4 regions of the Desulfosporosinus sp. SYSU MS00001 genome follow, and region 3 is predicted to be linked to each of the others. Evidence: riboswitches for the same ligand, from Rfam matches in the RefSeq annotation. Region 3 holds a riboswitch; each other region holds the start of a gene.

Region 1 (5,257 bases), on a different contig from region 3:
TTGCATAATTAGTTGTTTATATAAAGCGAGGTTGGTATCATTAGCCAGTTCTTCACGTACTAAAACAAAACAAAAATCCCCAATGTTACGATTGATATTATTTGTAGCATATAATTGGAATTGTTCTTTTATTTCGTTGGACTTCATAAGGTCGGTCACAATTTGCCTTAAATATCTACTGACTTTTTGTTCAACCCTAAATCCCAAACGAAGTTGAATCTTAAAAACATAATCAGTTCCGAAATTTTCAACAGTATAGGACATAGACCTTGGTTCATCGGTTACCTGAACATTGATAAACCAATAAACTTCCGCTCTTTTTGGCCGTTTATCTAAAATCGAATAAATAATTTCCTTGTCTACTTTTCCAGGTTTAGATTTGCTTGTTAAATAAACTAAATTTGTAGCGTATACCGGAAGATGTTCATCATTTCTAAGCAGCCCAAGCGTATCAATATAATCTTCCAATGATACCTCTTTTGTCACGATTTGTTCAAAAATTGTTGCTTTATACCATAACATCATTAGTATTAAAATCAGAGCAGCAATAAACACTGTTATAAATCCGCCGCGAAAAAATTTCGCTGCACTTGAAATGAAAAAACCAATTTCCAAAGTCCCAAAAATGATAGGCACGAGAAGTGAGAGTAGCCTCGACACCCTTTTCTTAATAAGCCAATTGAACAACAAGATTGTAGTCATCAACATCGTAATTGTAATAGCTAATCCATAAGCTGCTTCCATGTGCGATGAAGTTTTGAAGTAGAGAACTACTCCGATACAAGAAAACATCAAAAGGTGATTGACGATTGGAATGTACATTTGGCCTTTGGACATAGCTGGATAGTAAATTTTTAATCTTGGCAATAAATCTAATTTAATTGCTTCTGAAACGAGTGTATAGGACCCACTAATTAAGGCTTGAGAAGCAATAATTGCTGCAAGAGTCGCTAATATGACACCAAAAATACGGAAGTTACCAGGAATTAGTTCGAAAAATGGATTAAAATCGGCCATATGTTGTATTCCGGGATTATCCTTAATCTGCAGCACCCAAGCCCCTTGACCGAAATAGTTTAGAAGCAGGCAGATTTTAACGAACGGCCAAGTGCCGTAAATGTTTTTTCGTCCGACATGTCCTAAATCGGAATATAATGCTTCAGCACCTGTTGTGGCCAAGAATACACTGCCCAAGATCGCAAAACCAGCTTTATTTTGATCACTAAACAACAATTTAATTCCATAGTATGGAGATAGTGAGTTCAGTATATTCAGGTTCCCAAAAATATGAATTATGCCTAGAAAGGCTAACATGAGAAACCATAAAAGCATAATCGGGCCGAATAATCGTCCTAATATCTCAGTTCCGGAACGTTGCAGGAGGAATAAAACACAAAGAATAACAATGGTAATTATAATCACAGTGGATTGATTTGAACCGAAATTATTGATATAGGCGGGAATCCATTTTAATCCTTCTACGGCACTTGTGACGGTAACTGCCGGAGTTAAAATACCGTCCGCTAAAAGGGTTGCCGCCCCGATCATAGCCGGAACAATAAACCAGGCACCCTTTCTTCGAATTAGCGAATATAGAGCAAGGATGCCGCCTTCCCCATGATTGTCTGCTTTGAGTGTGATGAGGACGTACTTAATCGTGGTAAGTAATGTAATGGTCCAGAATATAAGGGAAATGGAACCGTATATAAACTCGTTGGTAATTGAGCTTAATTGTCCATTTCCTTCAACTAACGCTTTCATTACATATAATGGTGATGTCCCAATATCACCATAAACAACACCGAGGGTCACGAGCATACCTGCTGTGGTTAATGGTCGTTCTTTACAGAAATTCAATCCCTTTTCCATTATGTATCCCTTCATATCACTTTATAGTTTAGCTATATTTTACAAATTAATATTGCGGAACATTAGCCTGCTCCTTAACAAAAGAAAAACCCCTGTTTGGGGTTAGTGTTAAAAGTTTTAAACAAACCAATTCGTATGGTTTGTTTTTCATCCCCCTTTCAACGCCTACGAGGTTAGCTGCCGGGTTCGGGTCGAAAGAAATAACCCGTCACATTCTGTGATTCACCCCATTGGGCTAATCAATAGCCCGTTTATGGTTCCCCCGCTTCCTGAGAATTCAGCGATTGTTTATTCAACTGTTAATAATATTAATCCTTTAATTCCAGAATATATAGCACCATATTGGAGTAAATACAGTGAAAATACTCCTAACAAGCTTATTTTTCAGGCGTACTTTTATCATAATTAGTTATGCGTATTAAATCTGCATTGTTCTTTCATTTACTTAATTCTAAGTTATTTTTTGATGCCTGATCCCTGGTACGATTGTATCGAGGTTTCTTTGCTGTACCCAAACAAGAATATCAAGGTGATGGTGATATGGAGAATACCGAAATAGATATCTATATTTCTTTGAATTAGAAGAGGGAGAAAAAAATGGGCGAGATATTCACAGAAAGAAATATGTAAAATTTCTTGAGCAAAAGGGATTGTTAATTCAGGCAAATACATGTATTTTGTGGCGACAATTGTTCTATAGTTTAGGTTTTTTTTGATAGTCAATTTAATTATTAAATAACTAATGATATCTTTTGTAGGTGTCCAATCTAAATATATCCAAATAATTACTTTGTATTGTAATTAAAATTGCAAAACACATCGTGTTATATATAAGATTCTTAAAATTATAATCTATTTCGAACTATGTCTTTGCTAAAATTTGATATAAACCCATTGTATGGAATATTAATTGCCATCATTTGAATTATAATTAAAATTTAAACTATTAATAACTATAAAAAAATATAATTACGAACATATTTCTTTGTTTTTGATTTCAGTTGTATAATAGTTTTAAATCATTAAAAGTATTTCATCATAATTAAACTTTTATTGAAATTAAAGTAGAGAGAAAAGAGGTGAATTGCTTTGTCCGTAAAAATCAGGACAAAGCGGCTGTATGAGGCAAGGGCTAAAACGAGAACTTGGTTTGCTTGATTTAACAATGATGGGATTGGGGGCCATAATCGGTTCCGGATGGTTGTACGCTGCGCAGAAGGCGGGTAATCTCGCTGGCCCATCCGCAATTTTCGCTTGGCTTGGCGGTGGTATCGCGGTTATGTTTATCGCCTTAGTGTATGCCGAATTAGGTGCCATGCTTCCCGAATCCGGGGGACTTGTACGTTATTGCCAGTACTCCCATGGAAGTTTCGTCAGCTACATGATGGCTTTTGCCCTCATACTTGCAGATTCAACGGTTATTGCCATCGAAGCAGAAGCGGTTGTTCAGTATGCTAGTTATTATGTGCCATCTCTTTATAATAATACTGCAGGTGCGATGACGGCTGTCGGATGGTGTTTAGCAGCAATTTTAATCGTCATATTTTTCTTCCTCAATTATCTTAGTGCAAAGGCTTTTGCTAAAAGTAATACCATCATAACCGCTTTAAAATTCCTAACTCCTGCTTTAACTGTCATTGTCCTTTTAACCCAGTTCCATGCTGGGAATATGGCAGCGGGTGGTTTTGCTCCCTTTGGCGTACCAGGAGTGTTTACAGCTATTTCTTCCGGTGGGATTATTTTCTCGTATTTTGGCTTTCGGCAAGCAGTTGTAATGGCTGGAGAAGCTAAAAATCCTCAGCGTGATGTCCCTTTAGCGATTGGTCTCGCGATTGGCTTAGGTATCATTTTATACATTCTTTTACAAACTGTCTTTATTGGGGCTTTACCTGCGAGTGAACTGGCTAAAGGTTGGGGGCATATTAATTTTCGTTCTCCTTTTGCCCAGTTAGCTATGCTTCTTAACTTTAACTGGCTCGCCGCAATCCTCTTTGCAGATGCGGTTATCTCTCCTGCCGGGACTGGTAACATTTACATGGGGACCACCTCACGCTTGATCATGGCTCAGTCGGAAAATGGTTTCTGGTGGAAAGTATTTAAGAAAGTACATGCTAAATCAGGGGTTCCACGGCCTGCTCTCTGGCTGACTATTGTGCTAGCCTTGGTTTGGACAGCCCCTTTCCCTTCGTGGGGAAAATTAGTCGGAGTTGTATCTGGAGCAGTTGTCTTCACGTATATGATTGGCCCAATTAGCCTCGTAGCCCTTCGTCGAACTGCTCCCGGACTTCACCGTCCTTTTGTTCTTAAAGGCTTCAGCTTTGTGGCTGGTATTGCTTTTATCGTTAGCACTATGATCATCTATTGGAGTGGTTGGTCAACCGATTCTGTTGTAATGCTTGCCAATCTCTTTGGTCTCATACTATTTGTCGGTTTTCTGGTAGTTCGGCCTGATTTACGGATAAATATTAGTAAGCATATTAAAGCTGGCATCTGGCTTGTGGTTTATATGTTATTCATGATCGCCATCAGCTACCTTGGGAGCTCTAAGTTCGGAGGCAAAGACATAATAAAATATCCCATGGATCAAGTTGTCGCGATGATAGGAGCAGTTATTTTCTACTTCTGGGGAAGTGCTAGCGCATTCCCAACAGAGGAAATACAGAACGTTGTCGATGAACAGGCAAAGGACAAAAAATAGCAGACACAATAGATGGCATTTTCGAAGCTTGATGGGCTGGTTGAGCTGAAAGTTTAGAATCAGTTAACTAGGTTGACTGAATGAAAAATCGGCTAAAACGCTCAATGTTGACGATATCCATGAGGTTAAGTGCCGAGTCTTGTGTGGCGCGGGAGTGTAGCAAAACTACTTTTTAAAGTAGTGAGCGATGCTCCCCATTTCTTTTCCAGGAGTTTGGGAGATTGTTCTCAGATTACTACGGCAATACTAACATTATACATTGCTGTATTTGGTCTTTAATGTGACAGTAACCGTTGCCTATTGAAAATATCGAGTAGTGGACTTCTATGAAATGTACAATTGTAAAATAGTTCTTTATAAACAGAAAGCAAAATTTGACTTTTATACTATAACAATTTGTTGTAAAATGAGTATATGAATTTGATACAACCAGTCAATTTTAGATTATGAAAAACAAGGAGAAGAAAATGGGTAAAACAATAGCAGAGAAAATATTTGATGCACACAGGGTAAACATGCCTTTTCCAGATACGCATGTTTTAAAATTGGATAGGGTGTTTTGTCATGAAATTACCACGCCGATTGCCATCACGGATCTTATGGCAAGGGGAATGGACAGAGTCTTTGACCCAACAAAAATTAAAGCAGTCATAGACCATGTAACACCCGCCAAAGATTCTAAAACGGCTG
Region 2 (5,257 bases), on a different contig from region 3:
ATGCAATTTAATTAAAAAATATAATCCCAAGTACAATATCCTCTTACGTGACGACAAAACTTACCCTTATCTAATGATCACTCATGAAAGGCACCCGCGTATTATTGTCACGCGTCAAATTAAAAAGGGCTCTGGGAAATATTTTGGTCCCTATCCTAATGCCACAGCCGCACAAGAAGCCGCCCGACTGCTAAACCGGCTTTTCCCTTTTAGAAAATGCCGCCAAATTCCAACCCGTTCTTGTCTATACTTTCATCTGGATCAATGCCTGGCACCCTGTACTCGTGATGTTTCTCCCAATGACTATGAAGAAATATCCAAGAATGCCACAACATTTCTTAATGGTGACCAAAGTGAAGTATTGAATCTCCTAAGTGCTAAAATGCAAACAGCAGCAGGATCTCTCCAATTCGAAAGAGCCAAAGAATACCGGGATCTTATCGAGGATTTAAAACGACTTGGAGAAAAACAAAACATAACCCTCAATGATTTTGTTGACAGGGATGTTATTGGCTATGCCAAAACCACAGATCAATTATGTATTCAGGTCTTTTATCTGCGGCAGGGGAAGTTACTGGCAAGGGATAATTTTATTTTTCCTTATTACGATGATCCGGAAGATGCATTTATTTCCTTCATTGCTCAATTCTATCTGGAGCGTAAAATCTGGCCAAAGGAAATTTTAATACCTTCTCTGGAATCGCAGGCCTTATTGAGTTTATTTCCTATTTCAATTCCCCAAAAAGGGAAGAAAAGAGATCTGGTTCTGATGGCCATGTCAAATGCCCAAACAACGCTCCACGATCAGATTACTCTGGAAATACGCCAACAATCGGATAATAACCAAGCTCTGTCAACACTTGGAGAACTCTTGAAGATACCTTGTCCTCACCGAATTGAGGCCTTTGATATATCCAATACGGCTGGAACTCATTCTGTTGCAGGTATGGTTCAATTTATTGATGGTAAACCTCAACGCAAGGGGTATCGTAAATATAAAATACAACCAATGGAGACATCAGATGATACAGCTTCTATGAGTCAGGTTATACGCCGCCGGTACCTTCGTCTTGTTTCCGAAAATGAACCTTTGCCTGACCTAATACTGGTTGACGGAGGCAAAGGCCAAATCAACGCAGCCTTAAAAGAGTTAGAGGAACTTCAACTCAAGATTCCTGTGGCAGGCATGGTAAAAAACGATCACCATCAAACGAATGAGCTGATGGATTGGGAGGGAAACTCCATCTCTTTAGCGAGGAATCATCCAACATTTTTATTATTGGGGCGAATTCAAAATGAAGTCCATCGTTTTGCCATCACATTTCACCGTCAACAGCGCACCAAGAATATGACCTTGTCTGTTCTTGACGGAATATCAGGAATAGGCCCTAAACGCAAGCAACATCTCTTACAGCATTTTTCTTCCCTTGCTGAAATACAACAGGCTTCTGTGGAAGAACTTCAGTCTACAGGGCTCCCCGAAGGAATTGCCCTCTCTATTTTTAATTACTTTCACCCTACAGGTAACCATGACCTTTTACCTAAGGAGAAATCTATTCCATGATTTTGAATTACAGAGTAGAATTATGCCGAAAATGTTACTACAAACGCACACATCAATGTAATATATCTGATAACTATATAAGCAATATTAATGCTTCTTTGACAAAATCAAGCGGGGAGTGTCTCCAATACAGACCCGTTCCCTGGATTCCCCGTTGTTAGATTGATCATAAAAACAACAGCGATCTCTCGCTGTTGTTTTTATGAATCCTTGATAACATAGTCTAATTGACTCGACGGGCACCCAAATAACGGTTTGCGTAATAGTTATCACTCAGATTTGTAACACGAATCCCTTTATTCGAAGCATGAACAAAGCGTCCCCCTCCAATATAAATACCCACGTGAGAAGCGCCCGAAGCGTAGGTGGAGAAAAATACTAAGTCACCTGCCTGTAGCTGTCCTCGACTGATAACGGTTCCAATTCTAAATTGCTCTGCGGCAGTTCTCGGCAATGAAGTATTCGAGGCTCGATAGACATATTGAGTAAACCCTGAACAATCAAAGCCGTTTCGACTTGTTCCCCCAAAACGATAGGGAACACCCTGCAAGCTTAGAGCATTATTGATTAATTGAGAGGTAACCGAACGCGATACTTGTTTCTGAGACTCAGCAGCGACTTGAATTGATTTTGATCGTGCCGCTGGCTCCGGGACAACTCTTGATTGAAGTTTATCTGCTGATTCTGTTACGTTATTTGGTGTACTTGAAGCCGATGAAACGGGTTTCGAAACAGGTGTTGAATCCTTACCCTCCTGGAAAGTAAGAGAAGCAGTTTGCCACTGCAACTGAGTGCGGACGATGTTAGTATAGGGCGCAGTTGGAATGGAAATTAACGTTGTCTTGGCTGCGATTTTACCCGCTGCTGGAACCGATACTGATAAACTGCTCGCCAACATTAAACCAGCCAGAACTGTGCTTCCTAACCACATCCGTCCGGATGAGGAAATTAGCAATGAGAGTCCACCTTTCATTTGCTTACGAGGTTAGTTGACGGATTCGGGCTAAAGGTGTAAGCCCTACACGAGAATTCGTGATTCACCCCAATAAAATCCCCCGCTCCAAACATAAGTTTGGATTCAGCATTTTATATTAGTCTATTCGCCTATGTTAGGCTATTCGCCAGTATGTCTAAAAATCCCTGCAATAATTCATGGAAATATGCACCATAATAACCAATAGTAAAACAAATAAAAACCGCCTCTCAAATTGAGAGACGGACTTTATTTGGACAATAGGAGGCTAAAGAGTCAATATTGAGGCTTAGGTCAAGTAGGTTTTCCCGCTGAGTTCCTTCGGTTTCCCTAAAGGCGATTTCTCCTTTTCCCCAGCCTGGGATGTCGCCATCACCAGAACTTGATCACCACTTAGTCCTCACTTCAATCCTCTTAAGTTAACGTTCTAGAAGTTTCCTTAACACTCCTAGACAATCTAGCCTCTTTTGCAGAAAAGCATTTCCGGCAGTTTGAAAAGCATCGGCCAACGCCCTCCAAACCTCTTAAAGCCTTCCCAACTTTTCCACCTCAAGGCAGGCTACACTGCACTAAGTTCCTTCCTAATGCAGGTTCTACCCTAAGCCGTAGCTATAAAAGCCACGCACTTAGGCCTCCACGGAAAAGGGTAGCGCCCGCATGCCATTGCGGATCCCCCTCATTCCTTAACTCCCAGCAACAACCCTCGACTGGGCGTCGAAAGCCACCACCAGGAACTTCATCGGTATGCCCTCGGCGGATTATTAGGCCCGCCTTCGATTGCCAATCGTGCACTAGAATAACGCTCCATAGCCCAAAGCAAAATTAGTTGTTGTGATTACATTGCCTATTGTACCTGATTATCATAACTTTGTAAAAAACCTTTTAGCCATTTATACCTTCGATTAATAAAGTATAAAGATAATTACGGATTCTTTTTGTCATCTAAACTAAGTTTTTCAGATAAAATCAGTTATTTAGACACTAAAAAAGCAAATCTATTAGTTGGATAAACTTGTAATTGGAGCGGGAATCCGACCGCCGCGATTAATAAAGGTTTTCGAGGAAAACGGATGAACATTCATGACCGGAGCTCCGCCCAATAGGCCTCCAAATTCCACACGTTCCCCAGCCTTTTTACCGATAGCAGGAATGATTCTGACAGCAGTTGTTTTTTTATTAATCATGCCAATAGCAGCTTCGTCAGCGATAATTGCAGAGATGGTTTCAGAACTCACATCCCCTGGCACGGCAATCATGTCTAGTCCAACAGAACAGACACAGGTCATGGCTTCCAATTTATCCAGATCCAAAGCCCCAACCTCCACAGCCTTAACCATTCCGGCATCCTCTGAGACAGGGATAAATGCACCACTTAAGCCTCCCACATGAGAAGAAGCCATGGCACCGCCCTTTTTAACCGCATCATTTAATAAGGCTAAAGCAGCCGTCGTACCATGCGTTCCACAACGTTCAAGACCCATATTTTCTAGAATCTCAGCAACACTATCCCCAATAGCCGGTGTTGGAGCCAAGGACAAATCGACAATTCCAAAGGGAACTTGTAAAGCCTTCGATGCTGCTCGGCCAATCAGTTCACCCATTCGTGTAATTTTAAAGGCAGTCTGTTTTATGAGATTGGAGAGTTCCCCAAAATCTGCATCAGGAAATTCTTTCACAACTTTTGCTACAACCCCCGGACCGCTTACCCCAACATTAATCACACAATCTGGTTCTCCAACACCATGGAATGCACCCGCCATGAAAGGATTATCTTCTGGAGCATTACAGAAAACAACAAGTTTCGCTGCACCAATTCCATCTTGAGCAGAAGTTTTTTGAGCGCAATTTAAGATAACTTCTCCCATTCGTTTGACTGCATCCATATTTATTCCAGCTTTAGTCGTTCCGATATTTACTGATGAACAAACAAAATTTGTTTCACTCAGGGCCTGAGGAATAGCATCAATTAAAGCTAAATCTCCCTCCGTAAATCCCTTCTGCACTAGAGCAGAAAACCCGCCAATAAAATTTATGCCCAACTCATTGGCAGCTCGATCTAAGGCCTTTGCAATTCTTACCATTCCTTCTGAAGATAAATGAGCTGCTGCGATAGCAATCGGTGTGACTGAAACACGTTTGTTGATTATGGGAATTCCATAACGAGATGAAATTTGTTCTCCTACCGTCACTAAGTGACTTGCTTTTTTTACGACCTTATCATATATTTTTCGTTCTAAACTATTTAGATCCTCTGTGACACAATCCAATAAACTGATTCCCATAGTAATGGTTCTAATATCAAGATTTTCTTCATGAATCATCTTAATAGTTTGTTGAATTTCTTCACGGGCAAATGTAATCGTCATAAACGATTTCCCTCCACAATTACCTTCTTTAAATTCTTTTGTTCTAAATGCGATGCATATAGGTAAATATATCCTCATGCTGAACTTTTACTTGTAACCCTTTATTGAGTCCCTCTTGTTCAAGGGTATTAGCTAATTCTACCAATCCCAACGTCGATGACTTCAAATCGACCACCATGATCATCGTAAAAAATTCCTTGAGGATTGTCTGACTGATATCCAAAATATTTACGTTATATTCGGCAAGTTTCGTCGCAACCCAAGCGATAATACCAATCTGATCCCTACCGATAACCGTAATTATAGCACGTCCAGACTCTTCGCGAATCATTGTCATAAGTTTTCCTCCTTAGC
Region 3 (5,257 bases):
GGGTTGATAGAAATGTTTAAAAGAATTCTTGTTACCACGGATGTTTCGGAGGCTTCACGCAGGGCTTTGATTACTGCCTTGCAACTTGCGAGGCAGTTTAATTCTGAAGTTGAACTTTTCCATGTTACATACAATCCTGAGGCGTATTGGGGCTATACAGTGTCTCTTGTCGTATCTCAAGAGGAAATAGATCAAATCGGGGAAGCGGCCTTGGAAGCAGCTTTAAAGGGAATTGACGTAACCGATATTCATATACAGAAGAAGTATATTACCGGGCATCCAGCGGCCGCAATTATCGAAGAAGCTGAGAGAGACTTTGACCTCGTAGTAATGGGCAGTCACGGTCATGGACCGATTACCGGCGCTGTATTGGGAAGCGTAACTCAACGAGTTCTTGCACATATTCAATGCCCAGTACTCGTAGTAAAATAGTCGGCCGATTATCAAAAGCAGACCTCTACTGGAGCTCCTATGCTTATCTCGTCTTCAGAAACTATCGAATCATAAGCCAGGACCTTCACTCCTTTTTCACTTGCCAACCGTAGTGCCTTGGCAAATTCCGGATCCCTTAATTCAAAGGGGGTAAAATACTTTACACCCGTCATCTGGATGAGAAAGAAAATGAAACCGGCATACCCTTCTTCCACTGCCCTGATCATTTCGTAGATATGTTTGCAGCCCCTTTGAGTAGGAGCATCCGGGAACATGGCAATTCCCTCGGTTTCAAGTGTTACACCTTTAACTTCTACAAACCCTCTTAGTTCTTTAGTTTCAAAGTACAAATCAAATCTGGAATTATTATAAACTTTCTCTCTGGAGAGTTTTGAAACATCGGGAATCTCCTTAATTTTCCCTTCCTTAATACCCTGATATACAACCATATTAGGGATCTGTGAATCAAGATTGATCAGAGCATCTCCCTTATATACGGCAATCAAGGAGTACTTAGTTTTTCGTTCCTTATTTTTTGCTTCTTCCAAAATCACCGTTGCGCCTTCCTGGAGGATCTCTTTGCACCGCCCTGTGTTTTTAACATGAACAATTTCTTCATGATTGTCTAATAGGACATGAGCGATAAACCTATTAGGTCGACTTATAAATTCAGCAACTTTGATAGATGGATACTTCAATGATCGTTCCCCTTTATCTCTCGTTTGGTTTGACGGATGCTCGATTGATCAAAATAATAGCTTGCTTGAAACAGATCCCCTATGATATGTGCGCGTATCATAGGGGGTTAGCATGTCTCGCAGATTCAGGTGGTTTCCCAATCGTTCAAATTTCTCTGTATAAAATCAACGATGGCTTGATGTTCATCCTTACCACTGCCTTTTATTGAGAATGGCTCTCCAAAATTCATGTATATAGGCTTATTCCTGCTTATTGGCCCCAAGTCTTTAAGGATTTTGCCATTTCCCCAGAAATCAGTTTTAATTGCTGCCGGAATTACTTTAACCCCAGCAGCCTTGGCTAATTTGATCCCTAAGGAATTAAATTTTTCAGGTTCAAAGGTTAAGGTTCTCGTACTCTGAGGGAATATGATTACAGATGTTCCTTTATTTAAAAGCTCTTTTCCTTTTTCCATGACTATTTTAAAGTCTTCCCGAGGGTTATCTCTGCCTACGACGATGGGATCTCTTGAACGCATGATTGAGCCAAAAAACGGATGTTTAATTAAGCTGTCTTTAACAACAAACGTCACATTCATGAAGGGTTCGATTAAGCAAGGAAAAACAAAAGTTTCCAAGGTGCTCATATGATTACTAATAAATACAACCGGCTCATGACAAGAAGAGATATTATCTAACCCTCTTAAATGAAATTTACCGCCGCATCCTTCAATAATTTTTAAGATATCGATGCTCGATTTAACCCAAACAGCATCATCATAGCGTCCTTGATTCGCCAAAATACGTGCCTGGTTTATAACATTGACTACTCCGGCTACAAAAACCAACCGGGTATCCAGAACAAGACGGTCCCCTAAAAAACGTTTATTTGGAGGGGTGTCATATGAGTTAGTATGAAAGTAAGGCTGCAAAACGTGATACCTCCCCGAGAAATTATAATTAAATCCGTAATAAATTCCCGATTCCTAGGTCATATTGTACCATTATCCTCTATACGAGTGAAGTAGTTGGTCGACAGTTGTATGGCACTTGTATGTACGGATAACTAATCAGCATAATTGTGTAATCTCTGGTTTGTAACATTTGTTCACACTTTCGTAAAACACGTTCATAGTTTGGTAAATACCATTTAATATACCTCCGGTATAATTACGAAAGGAGGCGAAGAACTCCTATCATTTTAACGCCTTCCGGTCCAGGAAACATCTTCCTGGACGAATAAGGTTGACACGTTTTGGCCGCCAACTTATAATACTAAAAACTAGTTGTCAGTCATTCCAACTAAATAGCTAAAGACGCGCTGAGTTCCGCACTTAGTGGAAACGGGGGACCCATATTTTCGGGGTGAATCCGGCTTAAGCCGGTAGGGCTATCTCTTAGCCCGAATCCATCAGCTAACTTCGTAAGCGCTTTCAAGAGAAAACTTCTGAAATAGGGTCCTGCGTTCAGTATGTTAACGCAGGACTCTTTTATGCATTTTGAAAGGAGGACTGCCAACTTGCCGGTTCCTTCCGGGATATAAATCGTTGGATGAAATAAAAAAATGAGTTTATTATTATTGGTACCCCCATAAAAAGTAATATTCTTATGTATTACTAAGTGAGACACTATGGAGGTTTCAAGGAGGAAGTAAATTGAAAGAACTTAAATTCCGAGTTTGGGATAAGGTCAGGCAAAAAATGTTTAAGCCTCAAGCCATTTCCTTTGATACGCAGACGTTAGCTCCCTTCGCAGTCAGTGTGCCCGGTCGTTCGTGGGAACCGGCTGAAAAGTTTGACTTGCTGCAGTGGACAGGTTTGTCTGATGCCAAGGGTAGTAATGTTTATGAAGGTGATGTTATTAGCATTTCCTCGGTTATGTACCAGGTGATTTGGAATAAATCCATTGGCGGTTTCGAACTCTTGGAAGCAGGAAGCTCTTTTAAGAGAAACATTATTGATGTTGGAATTGGCGAGATCGTCGGAGATCCATACCAAAATGTCCCTTTGACTGTAACTTCTGGATTGTAAAAATGGGCTCAATGCTTTGTTGGAAATCCGCCGCCGAGGGAGGAAAAAAATGGCCTATTGTGGTAAGGTACTGCTGGTTGACGATGACCAAAACGTTTTGGAACTGGTCAAATTATATGGGGAAAGGGAAGGTTTTAAAGTTATTGGTGTGAGTGACGGCGACTTGGTTCTCGCCGTATTCGACCGGGAAAATCCTGATGTGGTAATCCTTGATATCATGCTTCCTGGTCAGGACGGGTTAACCCTCTGTCGTAAATTAAGGGCGGTTCGGATGGTTCCGATTATCATGCTCACAGCTAAGGGGGAGGAAGCAGACCGCGTTTTGGGACTGGAAATGGGAGCAGATGATTATGTTTCCAAACCGTTCAGTCCCAGGGAATTGGTGGCCAGAATAAAAGCGGTCTTGCGCCGTACCCAACCGATAGAAAAAGCAACGTATTGGAAATTAAAATATCCGGGGCTGGAAATCCTGGCGGATACCAGGACCGTTTTGATTGATGGTGAAAAAGCGGAAGTTACTCCCAAAGAATTCGATTTGATGTATTACCTTGCCCTGAATCCGCGCCGGATTTTCAGCCGGGAGGAACTGCTTGCAGCTGTCTGGGGATATGATTTCTTCGGTGATCAGCGGACAATTGATGTCCACATCCGCAGGTTAAGGACCAAACTGGCATCTTTGCCGGTTGAATACTTGACAACCGTCTGGGGTGTGGGATACCAGTTTACACCTCCTGCCAAAGGAGGAGCGACCACGCCGTGAATATATATCTGGAGAAGGGCAGGCAAAAACTTCAATGGGTAATCCGAGCCCTGCATCGATTTGGGCTTCGTATTAAACGTTTACTGCAGGAACAATTTAACAAAAATCTTTACACCAGGATCTTGTTTACGAATGTCACAGCTTTTGTCATTGCTTTTCTTGTCGTGATGCTCTTTTCCAGCTTTGTGGTTAAGCAGGTAACCTACGATCAGATTCAACAAGAATTGTTACGGGAAGCTAAACGAGTAAACTTTGCTTTACTCCAACAAACGGACAGCCCATGGAGCGTCCCGTTTGATCAGCGATCAAACAGTCAGGTTCAGGCTCAGGCTCAGCAGGACTTCTTGAAATATCTGGCCGGTATCTTTGACGCTAAAATTACAATTTTTGATATGACAGGAAAGATTACAGCCACATCTGCTGAGCAGGAAATGGTGCCTGGCAGCCAAATCGATAACAAATACATTCAGATACTTCAAAAAGGTTTAATATCGACGACCCGATCTGTGGATCCGGATACCGGACAGCCAATCTTTGCTGCCGCTGTGCCCATGGGGAACAACAAGGGTAGTATAACGAACGGTATTTTGCTGGAAACGAAATCATCCAATCTCGATCTTGCTTTAAGCAAAATGCGTTTTTACATGCTTCTCGGGGGTATGGTCATTCTGCTGTTTATTATTATCATTTCTGTTTATCTGGCTATGTACATTTCCAGGCCAATTTCCCGTTTAACGGCTAATGTTGCTGAGATTAGCAGAGGGAGTTATGTTTTGAGCGATAGGGACCAGCCCTTGGATGAGATCAATGTTCTCGGCGGCCAGCTTAATAAATTGGCGGAACGACTGCAGAAGATTCAGACCGAGAGCAGCAGGATGGAAGAGGAACGAACCCGCTTATTTGCTGAGATATCTCATGAGTTACGGACCCCTCTGACGGCTGTTCAGGGCTTTGTTGAGGCCATTCGCGACGGCATTGTCCAAGATGAGGCTGTCCAGGGGAGGTATTTAGACACGATTCACACGCAAACGGTTCATATCTGCAGGCTGGTGGATGATCTTTTGGAATTAAGCCGTCTGGAAAGCGGCAATGTCACGGTAGAAAGACTACCCATTGACTTGAATGCTCTGACACAGGGAGTGGCTACGTCCATGGAGCCAGTTGCCAATCGCACAAACACCTCAATTTTAGTACGCAGGAAAAGCGAAAAAGCCATGGTACTTGGAGATGCTGACCGGATGGAACAGGTGATCAGAAATCTGCTGAAGAATGCAATCAGGGCTACGGAGAACGGTGCAATCAGGATTGGTGTGGAAAACCGGCGGGGTAACGTTCTGCTTAGTATTGAGGATAATGGG
Region 4 (5,257 bases), on a different contig from region 3:
TGTTATATCAGGGTTAGGACAGGGTAAAGCTGGAGTAAGTCATTTAAGTACAGTTAGTGTAACAACTTCAATCGGAACTGCCCCGACCCTGCCTTCAACGATAACAGCTACTATGATGGATGGGACAACTAAAACAGTTGATGTTACATGGCCAGTTATAGAATCAAACAAATATGCAGTCGAGGGAAGTTTTTGCGTAATAGGTAATATAGCCGAGTCTACGGCTGTTAAGCCTATAGCTACTATTGAGGTTAAACCCGAGAATCCAATTCCGTCTTTAACAATTGACCAAGTGCAGCAAGATATTTTGGGTACATGGACAACGTCTGATGGAAAAATCACTTTGACATTTGATAGTGATGGAACGTTAGAAGTCACCCAAGTTAGTACAGGATATACCACAAACTATAAAGCAAGTTATTCGTTCCCTAATCCTACAATAATTAGAATTAAAAATTCTAGCTGGTCTGAAGAAGACAATTTTATATTAATTGACAAGTATCTTGAAATTTATAATATGGGTGTTCCACACATATTAGGTAATAACATAATTACAGGTGATTCGGCTTATTCAGGTTATCTTAATCATCCTATCAGTTTTCCCCCTTCTAGTAGTCCCGTAAATTTCATTTTTACAAAGATTAGCTGATGTAGCAAGTCGAGAAATAATACTTAATCTAAACTTTATACTAAATCAATTATTCATATTTTAATCCCTCTGAATGAGTTAGAGCGGGATTAAGCGATGGAAATAAGGGTGTTACTCTACGAACATGAGTAGTTCGTAGAGTAACACCCCTTTTTACGTTTCAAAATAAAACTGCGGGCCCCGAAGAGTCCGCAGTTGGCGTATAATACGTATAATAAGCTGCAAATATCGTAATTATACAATAAAAAACAATCTGAATTAAATGCTCTTATTAAAGCTTGTTTGGTAACTACCATATAAAACGCTAAAGCGAATTATTTATACCTTCGAGCTCCAAGATAATTTTTAACGTAAAAGTTGTCGCTCAGGCTGGTAATAGTTACCCCTTTTTTAGGGTTATCAGCATGCACGAATTTTCCGCCGCCGATATAAATACCTACGTGAGACGCTCCCTTAGAATACGTTGAAAAGAAAACTAAGTCTCCCGGTTGGAGATTACTCTTACTGACGGAACCGCCTGTTGCATATTGAGCATAAGACGTTCGCGGAAGAGAAATACCGGATCCAGCGAAAACATACTGAGTAAATCCGGAACAATCAAATCCTTTTAACGATGTCCCGCCAAAAACATAGGGCTTTCCTACTAAACTTACAGCATGATCGATGATGTCAGAATGGTTACTGCTGCCGCGAGATACATTGGCATCATCATCTTTCATAGAATTATTTGACGCGGCCTGAGCAACTTGAATCATATGTACGGATGACGTACTTTCAGGCGGAGAGATTTCTGCTGTTTGCGTAGTTTTCGTCTGAATTTGATTCTCGTTTGGTATTGCTGTCATCACGGTAGGTATTGTTGGATCAAAGATTGGATCAGTTTTCTGTGCAGGTAACTGTTGGTGAATAAATTGTGGAACAATGGCTGACGTTGAAGAGGATGTTGAGATACTAGAATTCATGAAAGAATTGAAACTCAAGCTTTGTGACGTTAATGGGACTAGAACATTCCCTACCAAGAGCATCCCGGATAGAATGACACCTGATAGTTGAGACAGGGCTGGAGACAATTTCATTACCTTTTCACCTTTCATAGCTTACGAGGTTAGTTGTCGGATTCGGACAAAAGGTAACAGCCCTACGCCATATCGGCGATTCACCCCGTTTAGAAATAAAATCCCCCGTTCTAGAATAATTTCCAGATTCAGCTTTATTTTTCTCGTCCATATTTTCATAAACAAGAATTCGACAGAATTCGTTAATATCCTCTAAAATGAAATGTGTAATATTTGGCAGGGAACCATTTTTATACAAATCGCATTAATATAGATTGTGATATGTTTCACATAAGTAGAGTCCAGAACAAACTGTAAAAACGCCAAATCATGATCGATTTGGCGTTTTTACAGTTTGCAGTTAGGAGATATCCCGGTAGATTATATAGCAAACTCAGAGAATTTTATGGCATACTAAATTACTTTTAAGCCTGAATATCAATCATATGTAAATTATTTTTGAGGTTTTGTGTGTCTTTATTGCTCGTGCTTTGTTGAGCGGAATTTTTGTTTTGATTCTTTAATTCAAGCTGCGTTAACTGGGCTTGCAGCAGCTCAATTTGAGCTTGCACTTGCTGCGTTTTCATTTGTTTCGTTTGAGCGTCATCATTACTCTGATTCTCAGTTTTCAATTCTTGTTGGAGTTTTAGTATTTGGTTTTGAATTTGTTTAATTTGACTATTATTAGTTGATGAAGAATAATCGTTATTAGATCCAAACGATACTGCTGAAACGTCCATAGAAAAATTTCCTTTCTAAATTAAATAGTTGAACTTCTGAAAAACACCTTTAAAATTGATAATGATCTAATCCAAAAACAAAGCCAATAAAAACAAGTTACTACAGGTAATTGAATCTTAGCTGAAAATTAACTGAATTTTAGCTGAAAATAGCACAGAAGTAACTCTTGAATTTTTCGAGAATTCTTTGACCGAATCTTTTAGTTATGTTTCTTTAGCCGAACAGTTCACTGAATAATTACCATAAGGATCGAAGAGGGCTTGGTTAATTTGAGAGGAAATGCTTAACGAGGTGTCGAATAGTTAAAGTTGGATATTTAGATGTCATTATTTTTGTTTTTGTAGAAGAATTTGAAGAAAATTTGGGGCGAGCCCCCATAAAAAGTAGAAGCCCTATCGTATAAAAGGGTAGGAGGAAGAAAGCATGCCGGAATGGGAAGACCAATCGACGTGGCAGCGTTTGAAAGAGGATTCGAAAGCCCGAGAGGATTTTTTGGCCAAATCTCAAATGTTTATTTGTCATGTGGCTAGTCAGGCGTGTTTTCATTTTCTGGAATGGGGCAGAGATGAGGAATTATCAGAGGCTTTGATCGCTTTTAACGAAGCCATCGATTTGTTTATAGCTGATAAAGGCGTGCCCTTTTTAGCATTTGCCAGACTTTTAATCAAAAGGCGCCTTATTGATTATCATCGGAAACAGCGGTCACAACTGACAAATTCTCTCGACCAAGATGATATTGGACGAGACATTGAAATTCATCTTAGTTTAAATGAATTCAAAGAGAAAGAACAAAACCGGGAGAGGGCGGCCGAAATTCAACAGTTCACACAAGCTTTGGCGGCAGTAAACCTTACCTTTCAGGATTTAGTTGCAGCTTCCCCCAAACATCGAGATTCTCGTGAGACATTGCTCAGGGCGGCAAGAGAGCTGGCATTTGACAAAGAACTATGGGCTCATGTTGAACGCACAGGAAAAGTTCCTATGCAAGCTTTAGCACTGAAAACTCAGATTCATCCTAAAGTATTGGAAAGGGGACGGAAATATATCTTAGCCGTAGCTTTGCTTATTGCCAATCAACATGACTATATATATTTAAGAGAATATGTCATCTCGCGGGAAAAGGGGGGAGAAAATGAGTAAGTTGAAAGCTGTGGTGTTAGAAAAATCTGGGCTTCGTTATACTGTTTTAGGAAATGACGGCACCTTTCGCCATGTTTATAGGCGACAGAACATTGGTGTAGGCGAGGAAATCGAAGTTTGGGCAGGTATAATGAATGTAAACAACCTACGTATCGGGGCAGGAGTAGCCGCATTATTCCTTTTAGTCTTGATGGCTTGTTTGGGATGGAACCTCTATCAAGCGCCAACTGCAGTTGCGTTACTCTCGGTAGACATTAACCCAAGTTTACAATTTACGATTGACTCCCAAGGACACTTATTAAAGTTCCAGAGTGAAAATGATGACGCCAAAAGCATGCTGAGTCAGTTGAATCTTAAAGGACAGCCGCTGGATAAGGCCTTAGAACAAATCATCAGTCAATCCTATGATCATAAATTTCTAAATTCCCAACAGCACTGGGTTGTGGTGGGATATTCTCCAATGTCGGATAGAACCTCTGATCAAATGCCTAAGGAACTTAACAATCAGCAAATCGCCTTATGGGTCACGGGAGCAATTGAAAAAAATGGTTTAAAACCACAGGTAGCAGTTTTTCCTCTGACTTCTCAAGAGCGTGAACTAGCGCAACAAGGAGAACTGACCCTTGGAGAGTATGCGCTTTGGCAAGCGGCTCAAAAGGCTGGGGTTGAGACGCAAGCTCAGAAACTTAAAGATAATTCAGAACGGGTTCGATTACTTGAAAATCCTCAGGTTCAAGAGCAGATCAAGACTGGTAGGCGTGGGATGGAATTAAATGCGCCTCAAATGAACGGAGATGTAAGGTCTGATTCCGGACCGACTGATCAATCCGATAAAGAAACAAAAGGGAAACTAAAGCCTGATAAGCTGCCGCCCTCCTCAGCTAAAATGCCAGGTAATGGTAGTAATATGGAGCCAAAACAACAGAAGAACAATGATTCTCGGAATAACAGACATGCGGTGCCCCAGATGAATAAAGGCTCAAATCGTTTTCCAGAGGAGTCAAAGAAAAAAGCGGAGAGGGGCACCCCCAACGAGAGTTCAAAAAGATAGGGGAGCATTAGCAGCAATTGTAGAATAAACTTAAATTAAACATCTTCAAATAAGCAGCAGTTGAGCTGGAAAAGATTTGAAGGTGATTTTCGGCGTATTGTACCAATAATTTTTGCTGCTCAGATCTAAATAAACGTTGCATCAACGGGATAGCAGATGGAAAACTATAAAACGCATATAGTGCGTTTGGCTATTGACAATTTACTCTGTTAATGGTAATATTTGAATTCGGTCAAGGGTAATAGAAATTTAATATCCTTTTGGTGACTTTAAGGTTATTAATTTTTGCGTCTTGACAAGGTTGATTTAAAGTGTTACTATACAGTTCCGGCCTTAACTAGCTGGATCACTTTCTTTCTATTGAGAACACCTGCCCATCAATTAAAAGTATTGTTATTTTTGGAGGGGTGTCCGAGTGGTTTAAGGAGCTGGTCTTGAAAACCAGTGACTCCGCAAGGGGCCGTGGGTTCGAATCCCACCCCCTCCGCCATTATACATGCCATTGTAGCTCAGTCGGTAGAGCGTATCCTTGGTAAGGATAAGGTCACCGGTTCAATCCCGGTCAATGGCTCCATTTATTGCGGGAGTGGCGTAATTGGCAGACGCGCACGTTTGAGGGGC

The links. A riboswitch is a leader RNA that binds a small molecule or an ion and turns the genes downstream of it on or off. The one in region 3 is predicted to bind cyclic di-AMP.
Region 1: linked by a shared signal. The riboswitch ahead of ACPUYX_RS17125 (KUP/HAK/KT family potassium transporter) and the one ahead of ACPUYX_RS11510 (YopX family protein) in region 3 are both predicted to bind cyclic di-AMP.
Region 2: linked by a shared signal. The riboswitch ahead of ACPUYX_RS12840 (C40 family peptidase) and the one ahead of ACPUYX_RS11510 (YopX family protein) in region 3 are both predicted to bind cyclic di-AMP.
Region 4: linked by a shared signal. The riboswitch ahead of ACPUYX_RS16655 (C40 family peptidase) and the one ahead of ACPUYX_RS11510 (YopX family protein) in region 3 are both predicted to bind cyclic di-AMP.

The regions. Positions count from the first base shown of each region.
Region 1 covers NZ_JBNFTW010000011.1:13,836-19,092, reverse strand. Annotated here, with positions in the region: gene ACPUYX_RS17125 (KUP/HAK/KT family potassium transporter) at 1-1,869, opposite strand, end outside; cyclic di-AMP (ydaO/yuaA leader) riboswitch at 2,017-2,162, opposite strand; gene ACPUYX_RS17120 (APC family permease) at 2,990-4,567, shown strand; gene ACPUYX_RS17115 (3-isopropylmalate dehydratase large subunit) at 5,035-5,257, shown strand, end outside.
Region 2 covers NZ_JBNFTW010000006.1:188,830-194,086, forward strand. Annotated here, with positions in the region: gene uvrC (excinuclease ABC subunit UvrC) at 1-1,564, shown strand, start outside; gene ACPUYX_RS12840 (C40 family peptidase) at 1,788-2,519, opposite strand; cyclic di-AMP (ydaO/yuaA leader) riboswitch at 2,523-2,658, opposite strand; gene ACPUYX_RS12845 (PFL family protein) at 3,536-4,903, opposite strand; gene ACPUYX_RS12850 (ACT domain-containing protein) at 4,947-5,240, opposite strand.
Region 3 covers NZ_JBNFTW010000005.1:260,845-266,101, reverse strand. Annotated here, with positions in the region: gene ACPUYX_RS11525 (universal stress protein) at 13-432, shown strand; gene sfsA (DNA/RNA nuclease SfsA) at 444-1,130, opposite strand; gene ACPUYX_RS11515 (lysophospholipid acyltransferase family protein) at 1,256-2,041, opposite strand; cyclic di-AMP (ydaO/yuaA leader) riboswitch at 2,419-2,554, shown strand; gene ACPUYX_RS11510 (YopX family protein) at 2,765-3,139, shown strand; gene ACPUYX_RS11505 (response regulator transcription factor) at 3,189-3,899, shown strand; gene ACPUYX_RS11500 (sensor histidine kinase) at 3,896-5,257, shown strand, end outside.
Region 4 covers NZ_JBNFTW010000010.1:79,498-84,754, forward strand. Annotated here, with positions in the region: gene ACPUYX_RS16650 (cell wall-binding repeat-containing protein) at 1-649, shown strand, start outside; gene ACPUYX_RS16655 (C40 family peptidase) at 964-1,725, opposite strand; cyclic di-AMP (ydaO/yuaA leader) riboswitch at 1,729-1,869, opposite strand; gene ACPUYX_RS16660 (FlxA-like family protein) at 2,130-2,444, opposite strand; gene sigI (RNA polymerase sigma-I factor) at 2,869-3,585, shown strand; gene ACPUYX_RS16670 (anti-sigma-I factor RsgI family protein) at 3,578-4,636, shown strand; tRNA gene ACPUYX_RS16675 (tRNA-Ser) at 5,038-5,126, shown strand; tRNA gene ACPUYX_RS16680 (tRNA-Thr) at 5,135-5,210, shown strand; tRNA gene ACPUYX_RS16685 (tRNA-Leu) at 5,217-5,257, shown strand, end outside.